2 regions of the Enterobacter pseudoroggenkampii genome follow, and region 2 is predicted to be linked to the other one. Evidence: predicted binding sites of a transcription regulator. Region 2 holds the regulator's gene; the other holds the start of a gene.
The links. Region 2 encodes Fur, which represses iron uptake genes when iron is present. Its sites were predicted from a motif close to ATAATAATGAGAACNACTATCAA; they were not measured.

Region 1 (7,434 bases), 2.1 Mb from region 2:
CTGAAACGGGGCTGGCAGGGCAGGGCGCTGACCGATCCGCTGACCGGTTTGCCCAATATTCGTGCGCTGGAGGATTACCTCGAGATTCATCCGGATGCCAAAGTGTGCATTCTGCGTATGGATAACCTGGAGTTTTTGAGCCGCCACTACGGGATTATCATGCGGGTCCACTGCAAACGTACGATCGCCACGTCGCTACAGCCGCTTTTGCAGAAAGATGAGACGCTCTTCCAGCTTCCGGGAAGCGAACTGGTGCTGGTATTACTGGGGCCGGGAACCGCCGAGCGTCTCCAGCACATGGTCGATCGGCTGAACAGCCGTAAGATTTTCTGGAACAACACCGGGCTGGATATTGAATTTGGCGCGTCCTGGGGAATGGTCGAAAACGGCGAAAAGCTGCATCACACGCTGGGACAGCTGAGCTGGCTGGCAGAGCAGGCCTGCGGAGAGCAAAACGTTCTCGCGCTCACGAATAGCCTTGAGGCGGCATCAGGCCAAACGACAGAGCGTGTCCTGATGCTGGCGCGAATTAAGCATGCCCTTGAGGCGGGGCAGTTCCATTTATACGCGCAACCGATCCAGAAGGCGGACGGGAGCGGGTATTACGAAATCCTGGCGCGTATGGAGAGCGAGGGCGAGATCTTCACCCCTGACCGCTTTATTCCGCTGATTGCCCAGTTCAACCTCAGCCATCGGTTTGATATGTGCGTCATGGAAAAATTACTGGTGTGGCTGCGCGATCACCCTGCAACGCAGGCTGGCGCCCGTTTTTCCGTCAATCTGATGCCGCTCACGCTGATGCAAAAAGAGGTGGCGAACGAGATTTGCGCGCTCTTTGAACGCTACGGCGTTGCGCCGCAGGCCGTCGTGATTGAGATCACCGAAGAGCAGGCCTTCTCAAACTCTGGCTGCAGCATCCACAATATTCAGCAGCTGCGGGATTACGGTTTCCGGATTGCCATTGATGATTTTGGTACTGGCTACGCCAACTACGAGCGTCTCAGACGCCTGCAGGCAGATATCATTAAAATTGACGGCTGTTTTGTTAAAGACATTTGTACCGACGATATGGATGCGATGATCGTCCAGTCGATGTGTAATCTGGCGAAGACGAAATCGCTGTGCGTTGTGGCGGAATATGTAGAAACACCTGAGCAGCGGGAGATGCTGCTTCGCTTCGGCGTGGATTACCTGCAGGGCTACCTGATAGGTAAACCCAAACCGCTGGAAGAGTTGCGGGCATAAAAAAACCGGGAGCCAGGCTCCCGGTTTTTTGTTTAACGGTAAACGTTACAGTACCAGTGCCGCGATGGAAGCAGACAGGACGCTCACCAGCGTAGAGCCGTAAACCAGCTTCAGGCCAAAGCGAGAAACCACGTTACCCTGTTCTTCGTTCAGACCTTTAATCGCACCCGCGATAATCCCGATGGACGAGAAGTTAGCGAAGGAGACCAGGAACACGGACAGAATGCCCTCCGCGCGCGGAGAAAGCGTGCTGGCAATTTTCTGCAGATCCATCATCGCAACGAATTCGTTAGAAACCAGCTTGGTTGCCATGATACTGCCCACCTGCAGCGCTTCGTGAGCCGGAACACCCATCACCCATGCAACAGGGTAGAAGATGTAGCCCAGAATCCCCTGGAAGGAGATACCCAGCACCGCGGCGAACAGGGCGTTCAGGCCAGAAATCAGCGCAATGAAGCCGATCAGCATGGCGGCAACGATAATCGCCACTTTGAAACCGGCCAGAATGTACTCACCCAGCATTTCGAAGAAGCTCTGGCCTTCGTGCAGGTTTGACATCTGGATGTTCTCTTCGCTGGCGTCAACGCGGTACGGGTTGATCAGCGACAGAACGATAAAGGTGCTGAACATGTTCAGAACCAACGCCGCAACAACATACTTTGGCTCCAGCATGGTCATATACGCGCCCACGATAGACATGGAAACGGTAGACATTGCGGTTGCTGCCATGGTGTACATGCGGTTGCGGGACATTTTGCCGAGAATATCTTTATACGCGATGAAGTTCTCAGACTGACCGAGGATCAGGGAACTGACGGCGTTAAAGGATTCCAGCTTGCCCATGCCGTTCACTTTGGATAACAGGAAGCCAATTCCACGAATAATGAACGGCAGAACGCGGATGTGCTGCAGAATACCGATCAGTGCGGAGATGAAGACGATTGGGCAGAGAACCTTCAGGAAGAAGAACGCCAGACCTTCGTCGTTCATTTTACCGAAGACAAAGTTGGTCCCTTCATTGGCGAATCCGAGCAGTTTTTCGAACATTTCGGAGAAGCCTTTTACGAAGCCGAGGCCTACGTTGGAGTTCAGGAAGAACCACGCAAGTAAAACTTCAATGACCAGCAGCTGGACAACATAACGGATACGAATTTTTTTGCGGTCTGTGCTGACCAGCAATGCAAGTGCAGTAACGACAACAAGTGCCAGGACAAAATGAAGGACGCGGTCCATATTTGCTCCAAATATGAGGCAGGTTTAATTTTCGTGCACATTCTATGTAACAAGCGAAAAGAAAACGAGATCGAGGACACACTATAGTTACATCCTGTGACGAGTCTCAAAAATAGTGATCCACAATACATTTTTGTTATGTTAGGTAAATGAGTGAAAAGTTAAGTTTGTGTGCTAGTCTTCACAAAAGCGCGCGCGATTTCAGTTTCTGTTAGATCGCCCCACTTACCCGCCCGTCTATCGTTCAAAGCTATCAGAGAAATCACTGTAAACTTCACAAATGAACTTGATAATCATTCTCATTTTGATAGCATTAAACATAGCAAAGGCTATATTTCAGAGGCAGAAATGACAAACAGTCGCGTAGAGGGTAGCAGTGGCAGAGCCGCGCGCAAGTTGCGGTTCGCATTAATGGGACCTGCGTTCATCGCTGCCATTGGCTATATCGATCCAGGTAACTTTGCGACCAATATTCAGGCCGGGGCCAGCTTCGGCTATAAGCTGCTGTGGGTGGTCGTCTGGGCTAACCTGATGGCGATGCTGATTCAGATGCTCTCTGCAAAGCTGGGGATTGCCACGGGCAAAAACCTGGCGGAGCAAATTCGCGACCATTATCCGCGTCCGGCCGTCTGGCTCTACTGGATCCAGGCGGAAATCATCGCTATGGCCACTGACCTCGCTGAGTTTATCGGCGCAGCGATCGGCTTTAAGCTGATTCTGGGCGTGTCGCTGTTGCAGGGGGCGGTACTCACCGGGATTGCCACGTTCCTGATCCTGATGCTACAGCGTCGGGGTCAAAAGCCGCTGGAGAAGGTCATTGGCGGTCTGCTGCTGTTTGTCGCGGCGGCCTATATCGTCGAGCTGATTTTCTCACAGCCGAATCTGGCGCAGCTCGCTAAAGGGATGGCGATCCCAAGCCTGCCAACCTCGGAAGCGGTGTTCCTGGCCGCCGGGGTATTGGGGGCGACCATCATGCCGCATGTGATTTACCTGCACTCCTCGCTGACGCAGCATCTCCACGGTGGGACGCGCAAAGAGCGTTACTCCGCCACCAAATGGGACGTGGCGATCGCCATGACCATCGCCGGGTTTGTCAATCTGGCGATGATGGCTACCGCAGCTGCCGCTTTCCACTTTAACGGTCACACCGGTATTGCCGATCTCGACCAGGCGTATCTCACGCTGGAGCCGCTGCTGAGCCATGCTGCCGCCACGATATTTGGTCTTAGCCTGGTGGCTGCCGGTCTTTCTTCCACGGTGGTGGGCACGCTGGCAGGCCAGGTGGTGATGCAGGGGTTTGTCCGGTTCCATATTCCGCTGTGGGTGCGTCGCTCCGTCACCATGCTGCCGTCATTTGTTGTGATTCTGATGGGGCTCGACCCCACGCGAATTCTGGTCATGAGCCAGGTGCTGCTGAGCTTTGGTATCGCGCTGGCGCTGGTGCCGCTGCTGATCTTTACCAGCGACAAAAACCTGATGGGTGAACTGGTCAACTCAACGCTGGTGAAACGGACCGGGTGGGCCATCGTGGTGGTGGTGGTGGCGCTGAACCTGTGGCTGCTGATTGGCACAGCGTTGGGACTCTAAAAGAAAAAGGAGCCGTGAGGCTCCTTTTTGCTGTTAGTCGTCATGACCGTGGTGGCCATGTCCGTGACCTTTGCCGCGACCCCAGCCGCCGCGACGGTCATCACGATCGTTCCACCCTTCACGGTAGCCACGCTCGTAGGCGCTGTCTTTATACCAGCCGCGGTGTCTGCCGTTATCATGTTTCCACCAGCGGTCTCCGCGCCACTCATAGTGACGGTTCCAGTAGTCACGGTCGCGCCAGTAGCCACCGTCCCAGTATCTGCCGTAGTCATCACGATCGCCAATTTGTAATTTTACTGATGGCAACAGGGTGATTTCGCCCGCAGTGGCGATCAGCGGGGCTGAAGCCAGTAATACCGCTGCAAGAATCAGTGACCTGAACATACTCTTTCTCCTTCACGATCGGGGCCTTTGTGGGGCCTGTTAACGCAATTTTACGAGTTGGTAAAGCCTCGTTTCATCGCCTCAACTCCGAATTCCTGAGGGAGAGCACTTTTTGCTAAAAGTGGTTCTATTTTGAGCTGTTCAGAATGCCTTCTATACGGGACAGTTCTTCCGCAGAGAAATGGCGGTTTGCCAGCATGCCCACGGCGTCATCAATCTGCGCCGCTTTACTTGCCCCAATCAGTACTGACGTCACATTCTCATGGCGTAATACCCAGGCCAGCGCCATCTGGGACAGCTTCTGGCCGCGCTCTTCCGCCATGGCATTCAGCTTTCTAACCTTCTCCAGCTTCTCTTCGGTTATCTGGTCAGGGTTAAGGAACTTACTGCCGCTTGCCGCGCGTGAGTCTGCCGGAATGCCGTTCAGATAGCGGTTGGTCAGTTGCCCGCCGGCCAGGGGCGAGAAGGGAATACAGCCAACCCCTTTTTCCTGCAGCACGTTCAGCAGTCCCGCTTCCGGCGCACGTTCAAAGAGGGAGTATTTCGGCTGGTGGATCAGGCAGGGCGTACCGAGGTCATTAAGGATATCAATCGCCTGGCGAGCCAGAACCGCCGGGTAGTTGGATAACCCGACATACAGGGCTTTTCCCTGGCGCACCACATGGTCAAGCGCTTTCATGGTTTCCTGCAGCGGCGTTTCCGGATCTGGCCGGTGATGATAGAAGATATCCACATACTCCAGCCCCATGCGCTTCAGGCTTTGATCGAGGCTTGCCAGCAGATATTTGCGTGATCCCCAGTCGCCGTAAGGCCCCTCCCACATGGTATAACCCGCTTTGGTGGAGACGATCAGCTCATCGCGCCAGGGCAGGAAATCCTCCTGCAAAATACGGCCGAAATTACGTTCCGCGGATCCGGGCGGCGGGCCATAGTTGTTGGCAAGGTCGAAATGCGTAATGCCCAGATCGAACGCACGCTGTAAAAGTTGACGGCTGTTTTCGATAAGGGTGGCGTCACCAAAGTTATGCCACAGCCCAAGCGAGATGGCGGGCAACCTGAGCCCGCTTTGCCCGCAGCGGCGATACTCCATTGTCCCGTAACGATTTTTATCCGGCTGATAACCCATTTTCTTAACCTCTGGCGCTGAAGTAAAAAATCAGTGTATGCGTTTACATCTACGTGAAAAAAAGCAGCATAGCGCAGCCTTTTTTGTAAAGCATTCTTTCCATGGTCTTCTTATCGCCAATTCTGGACAGCCATCACGCTTATTTAATACTCAAGGTGAGGTCAAAACATTAGAAGGATACCTGTTTATGCGTACCCCATACTGCGTCGCCGATTACCTGCTGGACCGTCTTACAGATTGTGGAGCCGATCATCTGTTTGGCGTGCCGGGCGACTATAACCTGCAGTTTCTCGACCATGTGATAGACAGCCCGGATATCTGTTGGGTGGGCTGTGCCAACGAGTTAAACGCCTCTTACGCCGCTGATGGATATGCCCGATGTAAGGGCTTCGCCGCGCTGCTGACGACATTTGGCGTAGGAGAGTTAAGCGCCATGAACGGCATTGCGGGCAGCTACGCCGAGCACGTTCCGGTCTTGCATATTGTGGGTGCGCCGGGTACGGCGTCACAGCAAAGAGGTGAGCTGCTGCACCATACGCTGGGCGACGGTGAGTTTCGTCATTTTTACCATATGAGCGAACCGATCACCGCTGCACAGGCGATCCTGACCGAACAAAACGCCTGTTATGAAATCGACCGGGTATTAACGACCATGCTCCGGGAACGTCGTCCCGGCTATCTGATGCTGCCCGCCGATGTGGCTAAAAAGGCCGCCACACCGCCTGTAAACGCTCTCACGCTCCGGCACGCGCATGCCGATAGCGCCTGTCTGAAAGCGTTCCGGGATGCCGCAGAAAACAGGCTTGCCAGGAGCAAGCGTACTGCGCTGCTGGCCGATTTCCTTGTCCTGCGCCATGGCCTGAAGCATGCGCTACAGAAATGGGTCAAGGACGTGCCGATGGCGCACGCCACTATGCTGATGGGTAAAGGCATATTTGACGAGCGTCACGCCGGTTTTTACGGCACGTACAGCGGTTCGGCGAGCGCCGGCGCGGTAAAAGAGGCGATTGAAGGGGCGGATACCGTGCTGTGCATCGGCACGCGATTTACCGATACCCTGACCGCCGGCTTCACGCATCAGCTTACCCCGGCTCAAACGATAGAAGTTCAGCCTCACGCCTCACGCGTCGGTGATATCTGGTTTACCGGCATCCCCATGCTCCAGGCAATCGAAACGCTGGTGGAGCTGTGTAAACAGCACGTACACGATACGCCGGTACCGGCCTCTCAAAGCGCGATGGCCTACCCGCAGCCGGATGGCTCGCTGACGCAGGCGAATTTCTGGCAAACGTTGCAGACGTTTATCCGCCCGGGGGACATCATTCTTGCGGATCAGGGCACCTCGGCCTTCGGCGCGATCGACCTTCGTCTGCCGGCTGACGTGAATTTTATCGTCCAGCCGCTGTGGGGATCGATTGGCTATACGCTGGCGGCGGCATTTGGCGCACAAACGGCCTGCCCGAACCGGCGTGTGATTGTGCTGACGGGGGATGGCGCGGCGCAGCTCACCATTCAGGAGCTAGGCTCAATGCTGCGGGATAAACAGCACCCCATCATTCTGGTCCTTAACAACGAAGGGTACACGGTAGAAAGGGCGATCCACGGGCCGGAGCAGCGGTATAACGACATTGCGCTATGGAACTGGACGCAAATCCCGCAGGCACTGAGCCTTGATCCTCAGGCCCAGTGCTGGCGGGTCAGTGAAGCGGAGCAGCTGGCGGACGTCCTTGAAAAAGTGGCGCACCACGAGCGGCTCTCGCTGATTGAGGTGATGCTGCCAAAAGCAGATATTCCACCGCTGCTGGGGGCGCTTACCAGAGCGCTGGAAGCGCGCAATAACGCCTGACTACTTGTCGTTT
Region 2 (7,434 bases):
GTTAGAGACCGCAGGCGTTGGGGTGAAGCCATTGTTCTCCTGAACAATGACATCGACGCCGTTTGCAGCCAGCACTTCCACAACAGAGATGAACGCCGGTTCAGACAGGGCATGGGTATCTTTCCCCACGTAGCACGGACCGGTAACGCCGTTTTTAGCGCGCTCTTCCGCAATGGCCTGAGCAATGGCCAGAATGTGCGGTTCGTTAAAGCTGTGGCGCGCCGCGCTGCCGCGGTGACCAGATGTACCAAACTTCACTGCGTGTTCTGCGTTGCCCACGACCGGCTTCAGCACGTAATACTGCGCGGTCAGCTGAGCGACGTTAATCAAATCGCTTTGTTGTGCAGGTTGGCCTGCACGGCTGTGATTTGCCATTACCGGGTCCTTCTGATGCAAGGGTTAAATTGTACCGCAAACCTTTTCAATCAATTCCGCCGGGAACTGCATGGACTGCATGATGTGTTCAATCATGCTGCACTTGCGGTCCGTATTGGTATTGGTGATCACCCAGTACGGGGTGCCAGGAACATGTTTGGGTTTGGTTTGATTGCCATTTTGCAGCAGCGTCTGCTCGTCGCCCGCGAAATAGACGCGAGTACGACCGTGCAGCGACTCGGTCGCTTCAGCAAACGCTTTGTTATCCAGTGAATAAAGTGTAGACAGCACCAGCATAAAGCGGTTAACCGCCTTTTTCTGTTCCGCATATTCATCGGAGAGCAGCAGCTCGCGCATCGCGCGCACTTTATCTTTTGCCGGCGTCACGGCAGGTTTTGCTTGTGCAACAACGCTCGGCTGAGACACGACATCTTTGGTGACTGGGGTAGCAGGCTGTGAAGCGGCGGAAATTTTAAGCATGCGCCGTAAAATGTCGGACGCGCTCTCCCCGATATGCCGCGTCTGGCTGGCAATATACTGATAGAGTTCGTCATCAACTTCGATTGTTTTCATCTTAATCCAGTGCGATATCTTATCTGAATACAAGTCATTGGGATTATAAGGTCAAATCCCAACAGCGGATAGCGTCAAACCAGGTTGGCGGCAAAAGTCAGATTAAACTGGAACCTTGCAGCCGGGCGGCAGAATGGTCAACATGATACCCTAACCTGACATACGTAAAAAAAGAACTTTGCCATGAAATTGAATACCCGAGCGCAAACTGCACAATCGCCGAACAATAATTCTCCCATCGTACTGGTTCACGGGCTTTTTGGCAGCCTGGATAACCTGGGCGTGCTGGCACGCGATCTGGTTACCGACCACGATATTTTACAGGTCGATATGCGCAATCACGGTCTTTCCGGGCGTTCCGACGAGATGACCTACGCGGCGATGGCGCAGGATCTGCTGGATACGCTGGACGCACATAGCCTGCAGAAGGTAACGCTGATCGGGCATTCAATGGGTGGTAAAGCGGTGATGGCCCTGACGGCACTGGCCCCGGACCGTATTAGCGGCCTGGTGGTAATTGACGTCGCGCCCGTGGATTATGACGTCCGTCGTCACGACGAGATTTTTGCCGCCATTAATGCGGTCACAGAAGCGGGTGTCGCGACACGCCAACAGGCGGCTGCCGTCATGCGTGAGCATCTTGATGAAGAAGGCGTCGTGCAGTTCCTGCTGAAGTCGTTTGTTGACGGGCAATGGCGTTTTAACGTGCCGGTGCTCTGGGACCAGTACAACAACATCGTGGGCTGGAAAACCGTCCCCGCCTGGCCGCACCCTACCCTCTTTATTCGCGGCGGAAACTCACCTTACGTAACCGACGCGTACCGCGACACGCTGCTGGCCCAGTTCCCGCAGGCTCGCGCCCACGTTATTGCCGGTGCCGGGCACTGGGTGCATGCGGAAAAACCTGACGCCGTGCTGCGCGCCATTCGCCGCTATCTTGCTGATACTGCAAATTGATTAAAAAGAGAGCGACTGGAAGGCTGCAGGCGTCCAGTCGTTGGCGTGCCGTTTTTGGTGATGTATGATGGCGCGCTTATCGCCCGGGCATTAGCAGGGCGGCGTGTTTCCCCCGAAGTCTCAGAATCATGGCCAAAGAACAAACGGACCGTACGACACTAGATCTGTTCGCGAATGAGCGTCGCCCGGGACGACCCAAGACGAATCCGCTTTCGCGCGATGAACAGCTGCGTATCAATAAACGCAACCAGCTTAAACGCGATAAAAATCGTGGGCTTAAGCGTGTCGAACTGAAGCTTAACGCCGACGCCGTCGATGCGCTGAACGAGCTGGCCGACGCGCGAAATATCAGCCGCAGTGAACTCATTGAAGAGATGTTGATCGCTCAGCTTGAAACGTTACGCGGCCAGGCATAAGTCTGAAAATCCCCTTTATCGCCCTTTTCATGTAGCACAGAGTGCAGTCCTGCGCGATAGCTGTTTCCGCAGGGTTGCCAGTTCTGCTATTATTGCCCTTATCCGTGGCCGAATTGCGCCACCATACTATTAAGTTTCAAGAGGTTATTTTACTCATGGCAATCATCGGCATTTTCTTTGGCAGTGATACCGGCAATACCGAAAATATCGCAAAAAACATTCAAAAACAGCTCGGTAAAGACGTTGCTGATGTGCATGACATCGCCAAGAGCAGCAAAGAAGATCTGGAAGGCTATGACATTTTGCTGCTGGGTATCCCAACCTGGTACTACGGTGAAGCCCAGTGCGACTGGGATGATTTCTTCCCGACGCTGGAAGAAGTCGACTTCAACGGTAAGCTGGTCGCCCTGTTTGGCTGTGGCGATCAGGAAGACTACGCCGAATACTTCTGTGACGCGCTGGGCACCATCCGCGACATCATTGAGCCGAATGGCGCGGTTATTGTAGGCCACTGGCCGACCGCCGGTTACCACTTCGAAGCGTCTAAAGGCCTGGCCGATGACGATCACTTCGTGGGTCTGGCCATCGACGAAGACCGTCAGCCAGAACTGACCGCCGAGCGTGTTGAGAAGTGGGTGAAGCAGATCCGTGAAGAACTGCACCTGGACGATATTCTGAACGCCTGATTATTTCGCGGCGCAACTGCGGTTGCGCCCATGCCCCAGGTCAAACCGATTAAATTAATCGCTACAATCTTTTAACTTTTTCGCCCAGACCTGTACAATGTCTCCCTGATAAAATGTGGTTTTCCATTGAGCAAGTTTGTTGGTGATACCCCATTTTTATAAGCATATTTTGCCTGAGACTTGCAGTTTTCATTTAGCCATGGCAGTTCTATAATGAGACGCATTATCCCAGGTGCATTTTCTGTCACTTCCTACAGAAGTGAATCGTTTAGCAACAGGACAGATTCCGCATGACTGACAACAATACCGCATTAAAGAAGGCTGGCCTGAAAGTTACGCTTCCTCGGTTAAAAATCCTTGAAGTGCTTCAGGGTCCAGACAATCACCATGTCAGTGCGGAAGACCTTTATAAACGTCTTATCGACATGGGTGAAGAGATTGGGCTGGCTACCGTCTATCGCGTGCTGAACCAGTTTGATGACGCGGGCATTGTTACCCGTCATAATTTCGAAGGCGGTAAATCTGTTTTCGAACTGACCCAGCAGCAGCACCACGATCACCTGATCTGCCTCGATTGCGGCAAGGTCATTGAATTCAGCGATGATTCCATCGAATCACGCCAGCGTGAAATCGCCGCGCGTCATGGCATCCGCCTGACCAACCACAGCCTGTACCTTTACGGTCATTGTGCTGAAGGCGATTGCCGCGAAGACGACCACGCGCACGACGCGAAATAAACAAGTGTTCATACTCTGAGCCAGCCGTAAGGTTGGCTTTTTTTTGCCTAAAAAAATGCCCGGTGGCGCAGCGCCACCGGGCATGATAACAGCGAGTTACTTACTGTTATTGCTTCGAATTTCTTTCCAAATCTGGTCGCAACGCTTCGCCACTTCCTGATCGTTACCGGTTTTACGCGCCTGGATACAGGCCTGGTAATCCATTACGCGGACATTTTCCTGCGTCGCGAACTGCTCATGCGCTTTCTCTTTCTTCAGCACGTTTAGCACGCTCTGACAGGCTTCAATTTTTTCCGGCGAACCTTCCGCAGTATTAATGCAGGCGCTATATGCCTCCTTCAGGCGGGAGTCCTCTTTTGGTGCCTGAGTCTGCGCACACGCCACCAGCCCTGATGCCAGCAACGCGACGACTACGATTTTTTTCATCATATACAGTCTCCATACCGGCGGGACTCAGCCCGCCAGTGCGTTTATCAGAAGATGGTGAATGGGGCGATAACCATGAATTTCACGTCACGTTCATCCTGGAAGATGTTGCCGTAACCGCCCGCATAGCTCGGGATATCGGAGTGGTTGTCATACTGGGTGAAGTGCAGTTTGAACATCGTGCCTTTCGCGCGGCCATCCTGCAGGGTATAGATTGCATCCAGGCTGTAGGAAGACTCTTTCAGGCGATAGTTGGGATCGTAGTATGCGTCCGGTGTTGCCATATCGGCAGGTTTTGCGTCCCAGGCGTAAGCGTAAGAAGCGCCCACCGCCCAGCCAGGCAGGTTCCAGTTTTTCAGGTCGTACATTGCACCGAAGAAGACCGCTTTCTCGCCGTCGGCGTTGAAGTCTGAGCGGTTATCCCACCAGATATCAAGACGGCCGTTGGAGGAGGCGTAGGTCGGAGTCATACGCTGCAGGAAGTAGCCCTGCTGCCCTTCCGCCTTCACCCATGTGCCTTCCAGACGCAAATCAACCTGACCAACCTTGTAGCCGAAGGTGAGTGCCTGCAGCCACGCGGTGCCGTCATAAATGTCATTGACCCCACCGTTACTGACTTTATCGCGCGTACCGTAGAACTGGTAGCTGGTACTCAGCGGGCTACCCGCGACATCAAACTTATAGCTGGCCTTGGCAAAGTACTGATCGATATAGCCTTGTGCCTGACCAAATGCCGCTTCAAGCACCAGATCGTTTTTGAAGTCGTATTTCGCGCCCAGCGAGTGCAGGTAATCGACTTTGGTTTTTTTATCGTTCTGGTAGAACTTGTCCATCTCGATGTGCCAAGGCGCTTTGTACTCGTTGGTCCACATATAGGAGAAGCTCAACGCACCCGCATCACCGTAGTCAAAGTTAGCCCCCGCTTCCGCACCCTGATAGGTACCCGGCATAAAGCTCCAGTGTGGCGCTAACAGAGTCTGGCCAGTTGGCTGAATATAACCGCCGCGCGCCCATACCGGACCGTATTTAAATTTCGCCGCGGCTTTGTAAAGGCTTATACCGCTCTTATCCCCGGACCAGTCTTCATCATAGGCTTTGTTGCTGGAGGAGAAGGCGATTTCGTTCGGGTGGCCGCTGTCGCCGTTTTCCGCCATTTCAATCGCGGTAAACGCAGCAATATCCAGACCGAACATATCCGCGGCATAGCCTGACTGGAAGTCCAGGTTGGCGTTCCAGGTGGAGTGAGAAAGGTTGGTTTTGTATTTATCTTCAGTGACGTCTTTACGGTCACGCTCACGCTGCCAGTAATAAATACCGCCCGTGAGGGTAGAATCTTCGATGAAACCCGCTGCTTTTGCCTCTGGCGCAATCACAAGTCCCGACATTGCTGTCACACCGGCAATAGCCAGCGCCAGCGCACTACGTTTGCCACTGAACGTACGCATAGATTATTCCTCTTTGACGAATTAAAACGCCTGAAACGGCGTAAATAAAAAAGACCAAATGGTCAGGGGTAGTTTTAAATACCCTCGAATTAACTACCGTCTTTAGGTTATTTTTCGCGACGCGAATTATCAATGCTTTTTAGCGGACAAAAGTCAGGATTATGACGAAGTGCACATAATTGGTAGTGCTTTGTAACATTTACGGGAAGGCGAGGAATGATGGGGAATTATCAGGTATTTCAGTGGGTAGACGTGGTATCTCTTTCCTTTTATGTAACATTTTTGATTTTCGCAATGGCACAAACTTTTTTTTAAAAAATAAGTAGCACCTCATTGACCTGATATTTTCATGACACCTCTTTAGGCCCTGGCTTAATACCCTGATCGTTATATAAAAAAACGCCGCACAGTGCGGCGTTTGTCTCTCATTGACCAGAGCAGCAATATTATTCGCCGATCTTCGTCCAGGTATCACGCAGACCTACAGTACGGTTAAATACTGGTTTTTCCGCGGTGCTGTAACGACTGTCCAGGCAGAAGTAACCTTCACGTTCGAACTGGAACGCTTTGCCCGCTTCAGCGGCTTTCAGAGAAGGTTCCGCATAACCCTGCTTGATCACCAGCGATTCCGGGTTGATGGTCGCCAGGAAGTCTTCCGCCGCACCCGGGTTAGGCACGCTGAACAGACGATCGTACAGACGAATTTCTACCGGCAGCGCGTGGGATGCGCTCACCCAGTGGATAACGCCCTTCACTTTACGGCCGTCAGCAGGATCTTTGCTCAGCGTTTCAGCGTCATAAGAACAGAAGATGGTGGTGATATTCCCTTCCGCATCTTTTTCAACGCGCTCGGCTTTGATGACGTAAGCATTACGCAGACGCACTTCTTTACCCAGCACCAGACGCTTGTACTGCTTGTTGGCTTCTTCGCGGAAGTCAGCGCGGTCAATCCAGATCTCGCCGCTGAACGGCACGTCACGGCTTCCCATTTCCGGTTTGTTCGGATGGTTAGGCATGGAGACCAGCTCGCTTTCACCCTGCGGATAGTTTTCGATGACCAGTTTCACCGGGTCGATAACCGCCATCGCGCGCGGGGCGTTTTCGTTGAGATCTTCACGAATGCAGGATTCCAGGGAAGCCATCTCAATGGTGTTATCCTGCTTGGTCACGCCGATACGCTTGCAGAATTCACGGATTGACGCCGCGGTGTAACCACGACGGCGCAGACCGGAGATGGTCGGCATACGCGGGTCATCCCAGCCCTCAACGTGCTTGTCGGTCACCAGCAGGTTCAGCTTACGCTTGGACATCACGGTGTATTCCAGATTCAGACGAGAGAACTCGTACTGGCGCGGGTGCACAGGAATGGTGATGTTATCCAGCACCCAGTCGTACAGACGACGGTTATCCTGGAACTCCAGCGTACACAGCGAGTGAGTGATGCCTTCCAGCGCATCGCTGATGCAGTGGGTAAAGTCGTACATCGGGTAGATGCACCACTTGTTACCGGTCTGGTGGTGTTCTGCGAACTTGATGCGGTACAGCACCGGATCGCGCATCACGATGAACGGAGACGCCATGTCGATTTTGGCACGCAGGCACGCTTTGCCTTCTTCGAAGCCGCCGGCACGCATTTTTTCAAACAGCGCCAGGTTCTCTTCCACGCTGCGATCGCGGAACGGGCTGTTTTTGCCCGGCGCGGTCAGCGTACCGCGGTATTCGCGGATTTCGTCAGCAGACAGCTCGTCGACATACGCCAGACCTTTGTTGATAAGCTCTACCGCATAGGCGTACAGCTGATCGAAATAGTCAGAGGAGT

Region 1: a site for Fur is predicted at 2,765-2,787, ahead of OTG14_RS12240 (Nramp family divalent metal transporter). Genes of this name have one in related genera too.

Annotation. Positions count from the first base shown of each region.
Region 1 covers NZ_JAPMLV010000001.1:2,508,147-2,515,580, reverse strand. The annotation lists gene OTG14_RS12250 (sensor domain-containing phosphodiesterase) at 1-1,245, shown strand, start outside; gene OTG14_RS12245 (NupC/NupG family nucleoside CNT transporter) at 1,291-2,478, opposite strand; gene OTG14_RS12240 (Nramp family divalent metal transporter) at 2,827-4,065, shown strand; gene OTG14_RS12235 (DUF2502 domain-containing protein) at 4,099-4,449, opposite strand; gene mgrA (L-glyceraldehyde 3-phosphate reductase) at 4,577-5,575, opposite strand; gene ipdC (indolepyruvate decarboxylase) at 5,763-7,421, shown strand; gene OTG14_RS12220 (ion channel protein) at 7,422-7,434, opposite strand, start outside.
Region 2 covers NZ_JAPMLV010000001.1:408,213-415,646, reverse strand. The annotation lists gene pgm (phosphoglucomutase (alpha-D-glucose-1,6-bisphosphate-dependent)) at 1-375, opposite strand, end outside; gene seqA (replication initiation negative regulator SeqA) at 400-948, opposite strand; gene ybfF (esterase) at 1,132-1,905, shown strand; gene ybfE (LexA regulated protein) at 2,034-2,321, shown strand; gene fldA (flavodoxin FldA) at 2,477-3,007, shown strand; gene fur (ferric iron uptake transcriptional regulator) at 3,298-3,744, shown strand; gene chiQ (ChiQ/YbfN family lipoprotein) at 3,841-4,170, opposite strand; gene chiP (chitoporin ChiP) at 4,218-5,615, opposite strand; gene glnS (glutamine--tRNA ligase) at 6,062-7,434, opposite strand, start outside.